3 regions of the Pseudoalteromonas sp. A41-2 genome follow, and region 1 is predicted to be linked to each of the others. Evidence: predicted binding sites of a transcription regulator. Region 1 holds the regulator's gene; each other region holds the start of a gene.

What was found. Region 1 encodes MetJ, which represses methionine synthesis genes. Its sites were predicted from a motif close to TAGACGTCTAGACGTCTA; they were not measured.
Region 2: the regulator MetJ is predicted to act here: its motif matches at 2,203-2,220, upstream of IT970_RS03750 (methylenetetrahydrofolate reductase).
Region 3: the regulator MetJ is predicted to act here: its motif matches at 2,317-2,334, upstream of metK (methionine adenosyltransferase).

The regions. Positions count from the first base shown of each region.
Region 1 is NZ_CP065231.1:3,109,995-3,114,496, forward strand. Features, by position in the region: gene metL (bifunctional aspartate kinase/homoserine dehydrogenase II) at 1-1,197, opposite strand, end outside; gene metB (cystathionine gamma-synthase) at 1,202-2,467, opposite strand; gene metJ (met regulon transcriptional regulator MetJ) at 2,691-3,011, shown strand; gene IT970_RS14050 (malic enzyme-like NAD(P)-binding protein) at 3,134-4,375, opposite strand.
Region 2 is NZ_CP065231.1:795,812-800,313, forward strand. Features, by position in the region: gene IT970_RS03745 (DEAD/DEAH box helicase) at 1-994, shown strand, start outside; gene IT970_RS03750 (methylenetetrahydrofolate reductase) at 1,201-2,157, opposite strand; gene IT970_RS03755 (M16 family metallopeptidase) at 2,415-4,502, shown strand, end outside.
Region 3 is NZ_CP065231.1:670,155-674,656, forward strand. Features, by position in the region: gene IT970_RS03210 (START domain-containing protein) at 1-309, shown strand, start outside; gene IT970_RS03215 (diacylglycerol kinase) at 378-782, shown strand; gene metK (methionine adenosyltransferase) at 1,064-2,215, opposite strand; gene tkt (transketolase) at 2,483-4,474, shown strand.

The DNA.
Region 1 (4,502 bases):
CTGCTGATCTTGTTGTACAAAGCGTGGATGAATACTTTGCTCTTTAAGGAGCGAAATTGCTTGTTCAGCTAACTGGCTCACATCGCTACTTGGTGCCACAACCGCGCAGCCGCTTAAATTAGATTCAACAATATTAGCCCGCCCAGCAAGGTGACTCACCACTTGATGAGTACTGTGCCCTGGTACCAGCAAATAGGTATCACCTTCTTTCACAAAATGATGCAAACTGTGCTGAATTAGCTGACTCAGCTCCCCCACTTCACCTGTGCTTAGCGTATCAACACGCAGTAAATCGATATTATCTAAGGTCGTAATAAAACGCTTCGCCTTGCTATACCCTTCTTTTACAACCTCAGTTGGGCTGGCATCACAATCAAAGCTACTTCTTACAACAAGTTTAATGTCGCTGTCTTTAAGCGGTGATAAGGTTTTTGCATGTAAAACAGGGTTACCTAAGCGAGCCAATAAATTAGCTTGCTCTCGGCACACTTTTGCGTATTTAACGGCGTTTTTCACCTTACGAGGGTCTGTACTGAATACACCTTGGGTATCAGTCCAAATAGACACTTGCTTGGCAAAGGTATAGCTTGCTAACAAGGTCGCACTGTAGTCACTGCCATTACGACCCAGTGTTACCGTCTTACCCTGACAATCTGCAGCGATAAAGCCTGTCACCACATTGATCTTTACTTTACTGATCGCATCGGTGCATTGCTGTTGATTCTTTTGATGCAATAGTTGGCCATCATTTAATGTAAATAACTGCCGTGCATCCACATCCTGTGCTGCCACACCCAGCTGATTTAGATAGCCCGCTAATAAACGCGCAGACCATACTTCTCCATGTGCTAGCAACACGGCTTCTTGTAGTTGCTGTTTAGCAATAAGTATATTTAATAGCGCCAGCTCATCTTTTAATTGTGCCAATGCCTGCTGCTTGTTTTTTGCTACTAACAGCTGCTCTATTAAGGCGCGCTGATTATTATCAATCAGCAATAAAATATCACTAACCGCTTGGTTATCTTGCTGTTGATAACTTTGCCAAAGTTTTACCAAGGTGTCGGTTGTTTTGCCCGATGCAGACACCACCACACAATCACCTTGCTGCGTATTTGCTAAAACAATATTTGCCACAGCATGATAACGCTCTGCAGAGCTTAAGCTTGAGCCACCAAATTTATGAACAATATTTACCATTTTTCTACCACAATGCCGTATGTGCTGGCGTTAACTTAAAAGTGCTGCTTTGTTGCGTATTGGCTTGCGTGTGCGTTTGCTTCGCGTTGCTCTGAGTGGCTTGCTGCCCCTGACCTGGTTTAACTAAATTGAAAACACGGTCTAAATCGGCAATTAAATCTTTTACATCCTCAATGCCAACAGAGATACGAATTAACGTATCACCCACCCCTGCTTCTAAGCGAGCTTTTGCCTCCATTCCAGCATGAGTCATGGTCGCAGGGTGACAAATTAAACTCTCAACGCCCCCCAATGATTCGGCTAAGCTAAACTCTTTAAGGCCTGTTAGAAAAGCCGCAGCATCATTAATGTCGCCTTTAATATCAAAACTCACCATGCCACCAAAACCGCGTTGCTGTGCTTTAGCGAGCGCATGCTGAGGATGAGAAGCGAGACCGGGATAATATACTTGGCTCACAAACGGTGAATCTTCTAAATATTCTGCAATTGCAAACGCATTCTCTTGGTGCTGTTTTAAACGCACATTTAAAGTGCGTAAACCACGCAGAGTAAGATAACTATCAAACGGTGCACCCGTAATACCAATATTATTTGCCCACCAAGCCAGTTCATCACCCAACTCTTGCGTTGCTGCAATAACAGCACCGCCAACCACATCAGAGTGACCGTTAATGTATTTAGTCGTTGAATGCACGACTATATCAACACCAAACTCAATCGGGTTTTGCAAGGCCGGCGATAAAAACGTGTTATCAGCCGCAACAAGTGCACCGGATTGTTTAGCAATGGCGGTAATCGCTTTAATATCTGTTAGGCGTAAAATGGGGTTACTGGGTGTTTCAATCCAGATCAGTTTAGGTTTTATCGCTAAGATTTCTTGGTGATTTTCAGCTTTTGTTAAATCAAGCACTTTTAGTTTCAGTAAACCGCGCTTCTCTAATGAGGTAAATAAACGATAGCTACCGCCGTAACAGTCATGTGGAATAACCAAGGTATCATCGCTATTCAAAAGCTGTGTCGTTAAGTGAACAGCCGCCATGCCTGTCGCAGTAATAATGCCTTTAGCTCCGCCCTCTAGTTCAGCGAGTGTTTCGGCTAAAATATCACGGTTAGGGTTACCACTGCGGCCATAGTCATATTGGCGCTTAGTATCAAAATCAGCGAACGAATAAGTGGTTGATAAGTAAATTGGTGGAACGACTGCACCGTGGTGTTTATCGGCTTCAATGCCATGACGAACAGCAATCGTCGCTTTATTTTTTTCACTCATTTCATCACCTACTTAGAATTGGATGTTTAGACGTCTAAAAGGTTAGATGATCAAATATGAGAAGTCAAAGCATTTATCGCCATTACATAGAAGTTTATACATTTACACGACTAGATGGCTAAATAACTAGTATTTGACTATCTTTTTTAAAGCGATAGAATTTCCGCATCTTGCGCTGTGGATAAGGCGTAAACAACTGACAACCGAGGCAACGAAACAACTTATGGCTAAATGGAACGGTGAATACATTCACCCATATGCAGAACACGGTAAAAAATCAGAGCAAGTAAAAAAAATTACCGTATCAATTCCGCTGAACGTATTAAAAGTATTAACTGATGAGCGCACGCGTCGTCAGATTAATAATCTTCGTCATGCCACTAACAGTGAGCTACTGTGCGAAGCCTTTTTACACGCTTTTACAGGTCAACCATTACCGAATGATGACGACCTTCGTAAAGATAACCCTGAAAAAGTACCTGAAGAAGTAAAAAGAATTATGCAAGAAATGGGGTTAGATATCCCCGTACTTGATTCAGAGTAAATATTTCGGCCACCGGATCGTAGCCGATTTCTCAGACATAAAAAAACTCAGCCTTGGCTGAGTTTTTTATTTGCAGTTAGTTATACCTACCCGCTTAATCAAACGAATAGGTACCTAATTATTTAACGCATGTAGTTTTCTGGCATGTCAATTTGCGCCACACCAGACTCAACGGCTGCTTCTGCAACAGCACGTGCAATACGTGGTAATAAGCGTGGGTCCATTGGTTTTGGAATAATGTACTCAGCACCAAACTCAAGTGAATCAACACCCGACGCCTTAAGCACTTCGTTAGGCACAGGCTCTTTCGCAATACTACGAATAGCATGCACCGCTGCAATTTTCATTTCATCATTGATTGATGTCGCACGCACATCAAGCGCACCGCGGAAAATGAATGGGAAACACAATACATTATTAACCTGATTAGGGTAATCAGAACGCCCTGTTGCCATAATTAAATCATTACGTGCACCGTGTGCAACAGCTGGCGCGATTTCTGGATCAGGGTTTGAACATGCAAAAACCACCGGCTTATCTGCCATCAGTTTTAAATCTTCAGCGGTTAATAAGTTAGGGCCAGATACACCAACAAATACATCAGCATCGGCTATCACATCTTGCAAAGTGCGCTTATCGGTATTGTTAGCAAATAGCAATTTATACTCGTTTAAGTCATCTCGACGTGTATGGATCACGCCTTTGCGGTCAAGCATATAAATGTGCTCACGCAATGCACCACATTTAATAAGTAGTTCCATACATGCAACCGCTGCTGCACCGGCACCTAAACACACGATAATCGCGTCTTCGATATCTTTACCCTGTACTTCAAGCGCATTTAGCATGCCTGCTGCTGTTACGATTGCAGTACCATGTTGGTCATCGTGGAAAACAGGGATGCTACAACGCTCAATAAGCGCTTTTTCAATTTCGAAACACTCTGGCGCTTTAATATCTTCTAGGTTGATACCACCAAACGTATCGGCAATATTTGCAACAGTATTAATGAAGTCTTCTGTCGTGCGGTGTTTTACTTCGATATCTATCGAGTCTAAACCTGCAAAGCGTTTAAATAAAAGTGCTTTACCTTCCATCACAGGTTTTGATGCAAGCGGACCTAAATTGCCTAAGCCTAAAATTGCGGTACCGTTTGAAATAACCGCAACCATATTACCTTTGCCGGTGTATTTATAGGCATTTGCTGGATCGGCTGCTATCTCACGGACGGGCTCTGCGACACCTGGACTATATGCTAGAGCGAGATCATTAACCGTTTCTGCTGGTTTAGTTAGTTCTACACTAATTTTACCTGGAACGGGGTGAGCGTGGTAATGTAATGCTTGTTCACGAAAATCTGACATAACGCGATAGTATCCTGCAATAAGTTAAAAAGTGAGAGGGCTTGCATCTGTACGATACCTGTAATATATAAAAATTCCAAGTATTATCAGGTCTATCCTGTTATATGCTATATCGCTTAATTTTAAA
Region 2 (4,502 bases), 1.2 Mb from region 1:
GACACCAACGCGAGAGCTTGCACAGCAAGTATTTGCCAGTGTTGAGCGTTATGCAGCTAATACACCTATTAAAGCCGCGCTTGCTTATGGCGGCGCCAGTATTGGCCCACAAATTAAAGCCATTAAAGGTGCGCAAGTTGTGGTGGCTACACCGGGACGATTACTTGATCATGTGATTAAAGGGAGCATTAAATTATCTGCCATTAGTGCCCTTGTTTTTGATGAAGCAGATCGCATGCTTGATATGGGGTTCATTGATGAAATAAAGCGTATTCTTCGTCATGTTCCAAAACAGCGCCAAACCTTACTCTTTTCAGCCACATTTGATGACAGCATTTTTGAGCTAAGTAAACAGTTGTTGAATGATCCTAAGTTAGTTGAGGTTGATAAACGCAATTCGGCTGCTGTTGAAGTTGAACAGATTGTGTATGCGGTTGATGAGGATCGTAAACGCGAACTCGTTTCACATATGATCGGCATGAAAAATTGGCAACAAGTACTTATATTCACCCGCACTAAACAAACGGCCGATAGTCTGGCAAAAGAAATGTGTAAGGACGGCTTAAAAACGGAGTCTATTCACGGCGATAAAAGCCAAGGGGCGCGAGACAAAGCGCTGCAAAATTTTAAGACGGGTGTCACTCGAGTACTTGTCGCTACAGATGTTGCGGCGCGTGGCCTTGATATCGCCTCATTAAAGTATGTAATTAACTACGAACTACCCTATGTTGCAGAGGACTATGTTCACCGTATAGGGCGGACAGGACGAGCGGGTGAAACTGGGTTGGCCATGTCATTGGTGAGTATTGATGAGCAATGGTTACTGGATGAAATTGATGTTTTATTAGATACACGCTTAACACCACAATGGCTGCCAGGGTACGAGCCTGATTTAACAAAAGAGCCAAAACAAGTCCGAAAAAACACGAATAAGGCACGACGCTCTCGTGACAAAAAACGTATATTAGGGCAAAAAAATCCTAGGCGCCGATAGATTAAGCTGTATCAGTGCTAATTTAAGGGAGCCTAAATTAGCACTAATCAACACGCTAATAGCATAAAGTCGTATGTACATTAGCTTGGTGAACAAAAGCGTTTAATGAACTGTTATGCTTACCCGCATTTTCTTTGCTAGCGACCACGTTTTCTTGTTTTAAAATCGCTGTTAATTAAACGTATTGGTATAAACACGCACATTATTTAAGCGATTTGTTTTTCGGCTAGGTTTAATTCCATGGTTGCTTTAAGTAAGCGGTAAAGATTAATTGACGCATCAATTTCTTCTTTACGGTTTGTTAAGCTCTCAATATTTAAACCAAGTGGCACCGCTAAATGTGCGCAGCTTTGTAATATGAGGTCAAGATTTTCACGGCAAATGCGTACTGACTCACTCAATGGATTTGCAGAATCAAGCATGCGCCATTTTGTTGCCTCCGGTACAGAGATACCCAGCCACTCCATAAAATCTAACGTTTTCTCACCACCACAGGGTGTAAACGTTAAAATTATACGCTTAGGTGCGATGCCTAACGCTTTGCAGCTACGTGCATAGCTAGTGATTAAATCAATGGTTGCTTGTGCGTTGTAGACGGCTTGTGAAATAAAAAACTTACAACCTTGCTCTGTTTTTTCTAATAGACGGTCATGCTCGTTACGTTTGCTTGCATGGCGTTCAGCAATAGTCACACCGCCAAGAAACACATCATTGTCTTGCTTAGCAAGGGTGTTGTAAGCATCCGGTAAACTTAGTTTGATATCACCATGCGAAGATGGGCTGCCTACCAAGACTAGATTTTTTAAATCAAACTCATTACGTGTTTCGTGTAGCCAATCGGTAAATTCAGCTTCACCGCGCTGAGCAACACTTTTGTAAGTAATAACATCTAAATGAGACAGGCTACGCAACAAATGGCTGTACTCACGTGGGTCTACGGTTTCTTTAAATGGAAACGGACGCGGCTTTTCTGTACGGCTGCTCTCATCTTGAATGTCGTAGATAATGACACCATCGTATTCAATTTCATGAAGGCGACCCAATAATTTTTGTGCAATGGTTTCAAGCATGGCTTTATCAGTGCCTGATTTAGGCGGTGTGGTACCAATCAGGTATACACCCTGATTGGTGTCTTCAATTTTCTCTTGTAGTGATAAAGCCATAATCCTCATTCCAGCTCGTGCCTGCGTCTATGGGAAATAATATAGCAGCCATTTAGACGTCTAGATAGATTTTTCTGTTGAAAGTTTTTCAATGAGCATGAATTTAATTCAAGTTGGTGGTGAGGTGTTATCTTAAATTGACACACCTGTTTACATTAATTGTGCCCTTGACCCTCATATTTTCCAGTACTTTCATGCATAATCAAACACAACTGATTATGAGAAAAATAACTAACAAGTAAAATTAAAGGATCATTATGACATTTAGATTATTAGCGACCAGTGTTGCTGTAACGCTTGCTCTTAGCGGGTGTGCGACGAATTCACAATCAAATATGGTTAAAGAAGTCGAAATAGAACAGGTTGTCAGCCAAGAAGATAACCGTGTATTTAGCCAAGATTACGTTTTAGAAGAACTAGAAAATGGTCTTCGTGTCATGGTGGTAAAAACGGATTACCCCGATGTTGTTTCATTACAAATTCCCGTGTCGGTAGGTTCTCGTAACGAAGTAGAAGAAGGCAAAACGGGCTTTGCTCACTTTTTTGAGCACATGATGTTTAAAGGCTCAGAAAAATTCCCACAAGACGTGTATTCAGATATTTTAAAAAACTCGGGTGTTGATAACCGCGCGTATACTACTAATGATTACACCAACTATCATTTAAACTTCTCAAAAGAGCACCTTGATAAAGTGCTTGAAATTGAAGCTGATATCTTTCAAAACCTCACGTACAGCGAAGAACAGTTCCGTACAGAAGCCTTAACAGTGAAAGGTGAGTACTTAAAAAATAATGCCAGTCCAATTCGTAAATTGCTTTCAGCAGTGCGTAACGAAGCATTTGAGAAACATACTTATAAACACACCACGATGGGCTTTTTTGAAGACATTGAAGCCATGCCAGATCAAATGGCTTACGGGAAAGAGTTTTTCGCAAAATTTTATAAACCAGAATATGTATCGTTGGTCATTGTTGGTGATGTCGACCCTCAAGAAACCATGGCAATGGTGAAAAAACATTGGGGTAACTGGAAAAAAGGTGATTACCAAGCAGATATTCCAGTAGAGCCAAAGCAACAAGCGCCAAAATATATACATGAGCAGAATGACGGTTTACCAGGCCATTGGTTGCTTGTATCGTATAAAGGCACTGCGTGGGATCCAACGCAAAAAGATCGCGCCGCACTTGATTTAATCTCACAGCTTTATTTCTCAAATAACTCAGCGCTTTATCAAGAATTGGTGGTTGATATGCAAATCGCAAGTCAAATGTTCACTTATAATCCTGATACAAAAGATCCGGGGTTATTGCATGTCTTTGTAAAAGTAGAAAACGAAGCCGATCTTGCAAAAGCACGTGATGCCATTAACCGCACATATGTACAAGCACGCACTGAGCTTGTTGATGCCCAAAAACTGGCAGACTTAAAATCAAATTTAAAATACAGCTTTATCAATGGGCTTGATTCATCGCAATCAATCGCCTCGACACTTGCAAGCTACATGCATTTTGAGCGTGATCCAGAGGTAATCAATCAGCTCTATGCGACTGCCGATAGCATCACCCCAGAAGACATTAAAGCGATAGCGAATAAATACTTTGTTGATTCAAGCCGAACTACAGTGACGATGTCGGCTTTAGATAACGTGGCAGGATTTGAGCAAGAAGTTGACCTAAACGCAGCCGTTGCAAGTACAGAACAAGCGCCAACAGAGCGTCATTTTAAAGTGCTCGATAAAACCAACAGTTCACCATTGGTTGATGTTAACTGGTTATTTAATACCGGTGCCGCGGCCGATCCAGCAGGTAAAAAAGGCGTCGCCGCATTAACGGCAGCCATGCTTGCGAAAGGTGGCTCAGAAACGATGAGCTATAAAGACATTCAAAAAGCGTTATACCCACTCGCGGGTAGCTTTGGGTATCAAATCGATAAAGAGATGATTTCGTTGCGCGGTCGTGTACACAAAGACAATGCGGCACAGTGGTATGCGCTTGTGAGTGAACAATTACTCAACCCAGGTTTTAGAGAAGATGACTTCAAACGCCTGAAAAAAGAGCTTATCGATAGCATTAAAGCGGGGCTTAAAGCATCAAACGATGAAGAGCTCGGTAAAGAAGTGCTTTATCATCAACTGTATAAAGGCCACCCATACGAAAGCTATAACTATGGTGACTTATCTGATCTGGAAGCATTGACGCTTGATGATGTAAAAGCGTTTTACGACAAGCAATTCACACAATCAAAACTAACTGTAGGTTTAATTGGTGCGATTCCAAGCGATGTAAAATCGGCGATGCTAAAAGATTTAACATCGCTGCCACAAGGCAAAGAAAGCCGTTTAGTA
Region 3 (4,502 bases), 1.1 Mb from region 1:
TATCACACCTTAAGCGATAATAAAACCGAGCTTAAAATTACCAGCCAGCCCTACGTTAAACCTTTGGTAAAAGGGGTGGTGCGTATTAAAGAGCTCGCCGCTTATTGGCGCTTAGAGCAACAGCAAAATAACTTATTGATTACTCACCAAGCGTATGCAGACCCAAGCGGTGCTATTCCGCATTGGTTAAGTAATAAAGTATCTTTAAAAAGTGTGTTTAAGTCATTACAAGCATTGCGTGAACAGCTAAAAAAGAATGCGTTTTCACGGACAAATCCCCCAAGTGTGCCAGGAAAGTGCTTATCTTAGTAAAGCGAAGATGACATTTTAGGTATTTATGAATATTATCTGCGAAGTTTATTCGTACTAGGAACAGCATGAAAGAACCCAAAATCCCCTTGGTCAATAAACCCAACGGCATTGGTATTGGACGTATTTTAAAAGCCACAAGGTGCTCAATTAAAGGTTTTAAGGCCGCATTTAAAGAAGAGTCAGCTTTTCGCTCAGAAATTTATTTAGGGGTGTGTTTATTACCGTTATCGGTTTTTCTGGCGCAGTCACTGACTCATTGGCTCGTGTTGTTTATTCCGTATTTATTACTGTTGATTGTTGAACTACTCAATTCGGCCATCGAAGCGCTGACTGACAGAGTGGGGATTGAATATCATGTACTGTCTGGGCGCGCAAAGGATATGGCCTCGGCAGCGGTGACCTTGTCATTGGTTATTTTAGCGCTGGTTTGGCTGGTGGCGATGTATGAAAAGATAATGACGTTACTGTAATTAATACCAATCGCAATAATACTTAATCATTTTGAGTGATGAAACCAGTCGCTATCTGCGTTAATAATATCTGATTTACGACTGCATGGATGCAGGAGGTAGAGCAATGCAGGAGCAATTGCAGAGAACAACTAAATAACTAAATTTTTGCCTTGTTATCAACGCGGTTTTATTGCCTTAAAGTAGATCCCTTAATTAAGCGCAATGGTATAAAAATTTAGAGTAAAAAATTAAACACAAAAAAAGCGCCAAAATGGCGCTTTTTCAGTCTGTATACCCTATTACAGGCCAGCAGCTGCGCGAAGTGCGTCTGCTTTGTCTGTACGCTCCCAAGGGAACTCTTCACGACCGAAGTGACCATAAGCGGCAGTCGGTTGATAGATAGGACGCTCAAGATCAAGCATTTGGATTAAGCCGTAAGGGCGTAGGTCGAAGTGCTCACGCACTAATTCGATTAGACGTGCTTCTTCTAATTTACCTGTACCAAATGTCTCGATGCTGATAGATGTTGGCTCTGCAACACCGATAGCGTAAGAAACTTGAAGTTCACACTTGTCAGCAAGACCCGCAGCAACCATGTTTTTAGCAACGTAACGTGCCGCGTATGCAGCGCTACGGTCAACTTTTGATGGATCTTTACCTGAGAAAGCACCACCACCGTGACGCGCCATACCACCGTATGTATCAACGATGATTTTACGACCAGTCAGACCACAGTCACCCATTGGGCCACCGATAACGAAACGGCCAGTTGGGTTGATGAAGAATTTCGTTGCGCTAGAGATAAGCTCTGCTGGAAGAACCGGCTTAATGATGGTTTCCATTACCGCTTCTACTAGGTCGTTTTGTGAGATTGAATCACAGTGTTGCGTTGAAAGAACAACAGCATCAATACCTACCGGCTTACCATTTTCATATGCAAATGTTACTTGTGATTTTGCATCTGGGCGTAACCAGTTAAGCTCACCGCTTTTACGAACTTGCGCTTGACGCTGAACTAAACGGTGTGAATACGTGATTGGTGCAGGCATTAAAACGTCAGTTTCGTTACATGCATAACCAAACATTAAACCTTGGTCACCCGCGCCTTGGTCTTCTGGACGTGCACGGTCAACACCTTGGTTGATGTCTGGAGATTGTTTACCGATAGTGTTTAGGATTGCGCACGAGTCAGCATCAAAACCCATGTCTGAATGCGTGTAACCGATTTCACGTACAGTTTTACGTGTAATTTCTTCGATATCAACCCACGCGCTAGTAGTGATTTCACCACCCACCATAACCATACCAGTTTTAACGTAAGTCTCACATGCAACACGGGCATGAGAATCTTGCTCTAAGATAGCATCTAGAACCGCGTCAGAGATTTGGTCCGCGATTTTATCCGGATGACCTTCAGATACAGATTCAGAAGTAAATAAATGTTTTGCCATTGTATTTCTGCTCACAAATATTGCGCTTCACTAACGTCGGTAATAGCGCTAAAAAATTAAGGGGCGTATTTTATCTAAAACAATTATGTTTGCATAGTTATTTTACGCCTAGACGTCTATTTTAAATTACTAATAACATTTCGTTCTTAATAAACAGTGGTAATAGACCCATTTAATACGGATTTTTAATTGCACTGCACCCATACAATAAGTAAGAATGGGGCTTAACAAACAACCAGCGCAAATACATTAAAGGTAGGAGAATTCATGCCATCTCGCAAAGAACTTGCAAATGCTATTCGCGTCTTATCAATGGACGCAGTACAACAGGCCAACTCTGGCCACCCTGGAGCCCCTATGGGCATGGCAGATATCGCAGAAGTACTATGGCGCGATTATCTAAAGCACAACCCGACGAACCCAGAGTGGGCAGACCGTGATCGCTTTATTCTTTCAAATGGCCACGGTTCGATGCTGATTTATTCTCTACTACATTTAAGTGGTTACGACTTACCACTTGAAGAAATTAAAAACTTCCGTCAAATGCATTCAAAAACACCAGGGCATCCAGAGTATGGCTATGCACCAGGTATTGAGACCACTACGGGCCCATTAGGCCAAGGGATCACAAATGCGGTAGGTATGGCAATTGCTGAAAAAGCGCTTGCTGCTCAATTTAACCGTGAAGGCCACGACATCGTTGATCACTTTACCTACGCGTTTATGGGTGATGGCTGTTTAATGGAAGGTATCTCTCACGAAGCCTGTTCATTAGCGGGCACATTAGGCCTGGGTAAACTTGTTGCGTTTTGGGATGACAATGGCATCTCTATCGACGGTGAAGTAGAAGGTTGGTTCAGCGACGACACACCTGCACGTTTTAAAGCATATGGCTGGCACGTGGTGAGTGATGTTGATGGCCATAACCCAGAGGCCATCCGCGCAGCAATAGAAGAAGCACGTAGTATTACCGACAAGCCATCATTAATTTGTTGTAAAACAGTGATTGGTTACGGTTCACCTAATAAGTCGGGTAGTCATGACTGTCATGGTGCTCCACTTGGTCATGATGAGATCAAAGCGGCACGTGAATTCTTAGGCTGGACAGGCGAAGCATTTGAAATCCCCGCTGATATCTACAGCGAATGGGACGCAAAAGAAAAGGGCCAACAGCTAGAATCAAACTGGGACGAAAAGTTTGCGGCATACGCAAATGCACACCCAGAGCTAGCAGCAGAATTTAAGCGTCGTACAAATGGCGAATTGCCAGCAGATTGGGCTGAAAAGTCACAAGCGTACATCGAAGAGCTGCAAGCAAACCCTGCAAACCCTGCAACACGTAAAGCTTCACAAAATGCACTGAATGCATTTGGTCCATTATTACCAGAGTTTATGGGCGGCTCAGCTGACCTTGCTGGTTCAAATTTAACAATTTGGGATGGTTCAAAAGGCGTAACAGCAGACGACGCAAGCGGTAACTACATCTACTACGGTGTCCGTGAGTTTGGTATGTCGGCAATTATGAATGGTATTGCACTGCACAAAGGCTTTATTCCTTACGGCGCAACATTCTTAATGTTTATGGAATACGCGCGTAATGCGGTACGCATGGCTGCATTAATGAAGCAACCAAGCATTTTTGTATACACGCACGATTCAATTGGTCTGGGTGAAGATGGCCCTACGCACCAACCAGTAGAGCAAATTGCAAGCATGCGCTTAACGCCTAATCTTGTTAACTGGCGTCCGTGTGACCAAGTTGAGTCTGCAATTGCATGGCAACAAGCGATTGAGCGTAAAGATGGCCCAACGTCATTGATCTTCACACGTCAAGGTCTTGAGCAACAAACGCGTACTGCACAACAGTTAAGCGATGTGAAAAAAGGTGGTTACGTACTGAGTTGCGATGGTGAGCCTGAGCTTATCCTTATTGCAACGGGCTCAGAAGTGCAGCTTGCACAAGACGCCGCTGCAGAGCTTCGTTCACAAGGCAAAAAAGTACGTGTGGTTTCTATGCCTTCAACTGACTTGTTTGATGAGCAAGACGCAGCCTACAAAGAAAGCGTATTACCAGCAAGCGTAACACGCCGCGTAGCTATCGAAGCGGGCATTGCAGACTACTGGTACAAATACGTAGGCCTAAATGGCGCAGTAGTAGGTATGACGACATTTGGTGAGTCAGCACCTGCTGGTGAGTTATTCAAGCACTTTGGTTTTACGGTTGAAAACATCGTAAACAAAGCAAACGCTTTGTTCTAAGCTTTAGTCGCTAAAATTTAAAAGCCCG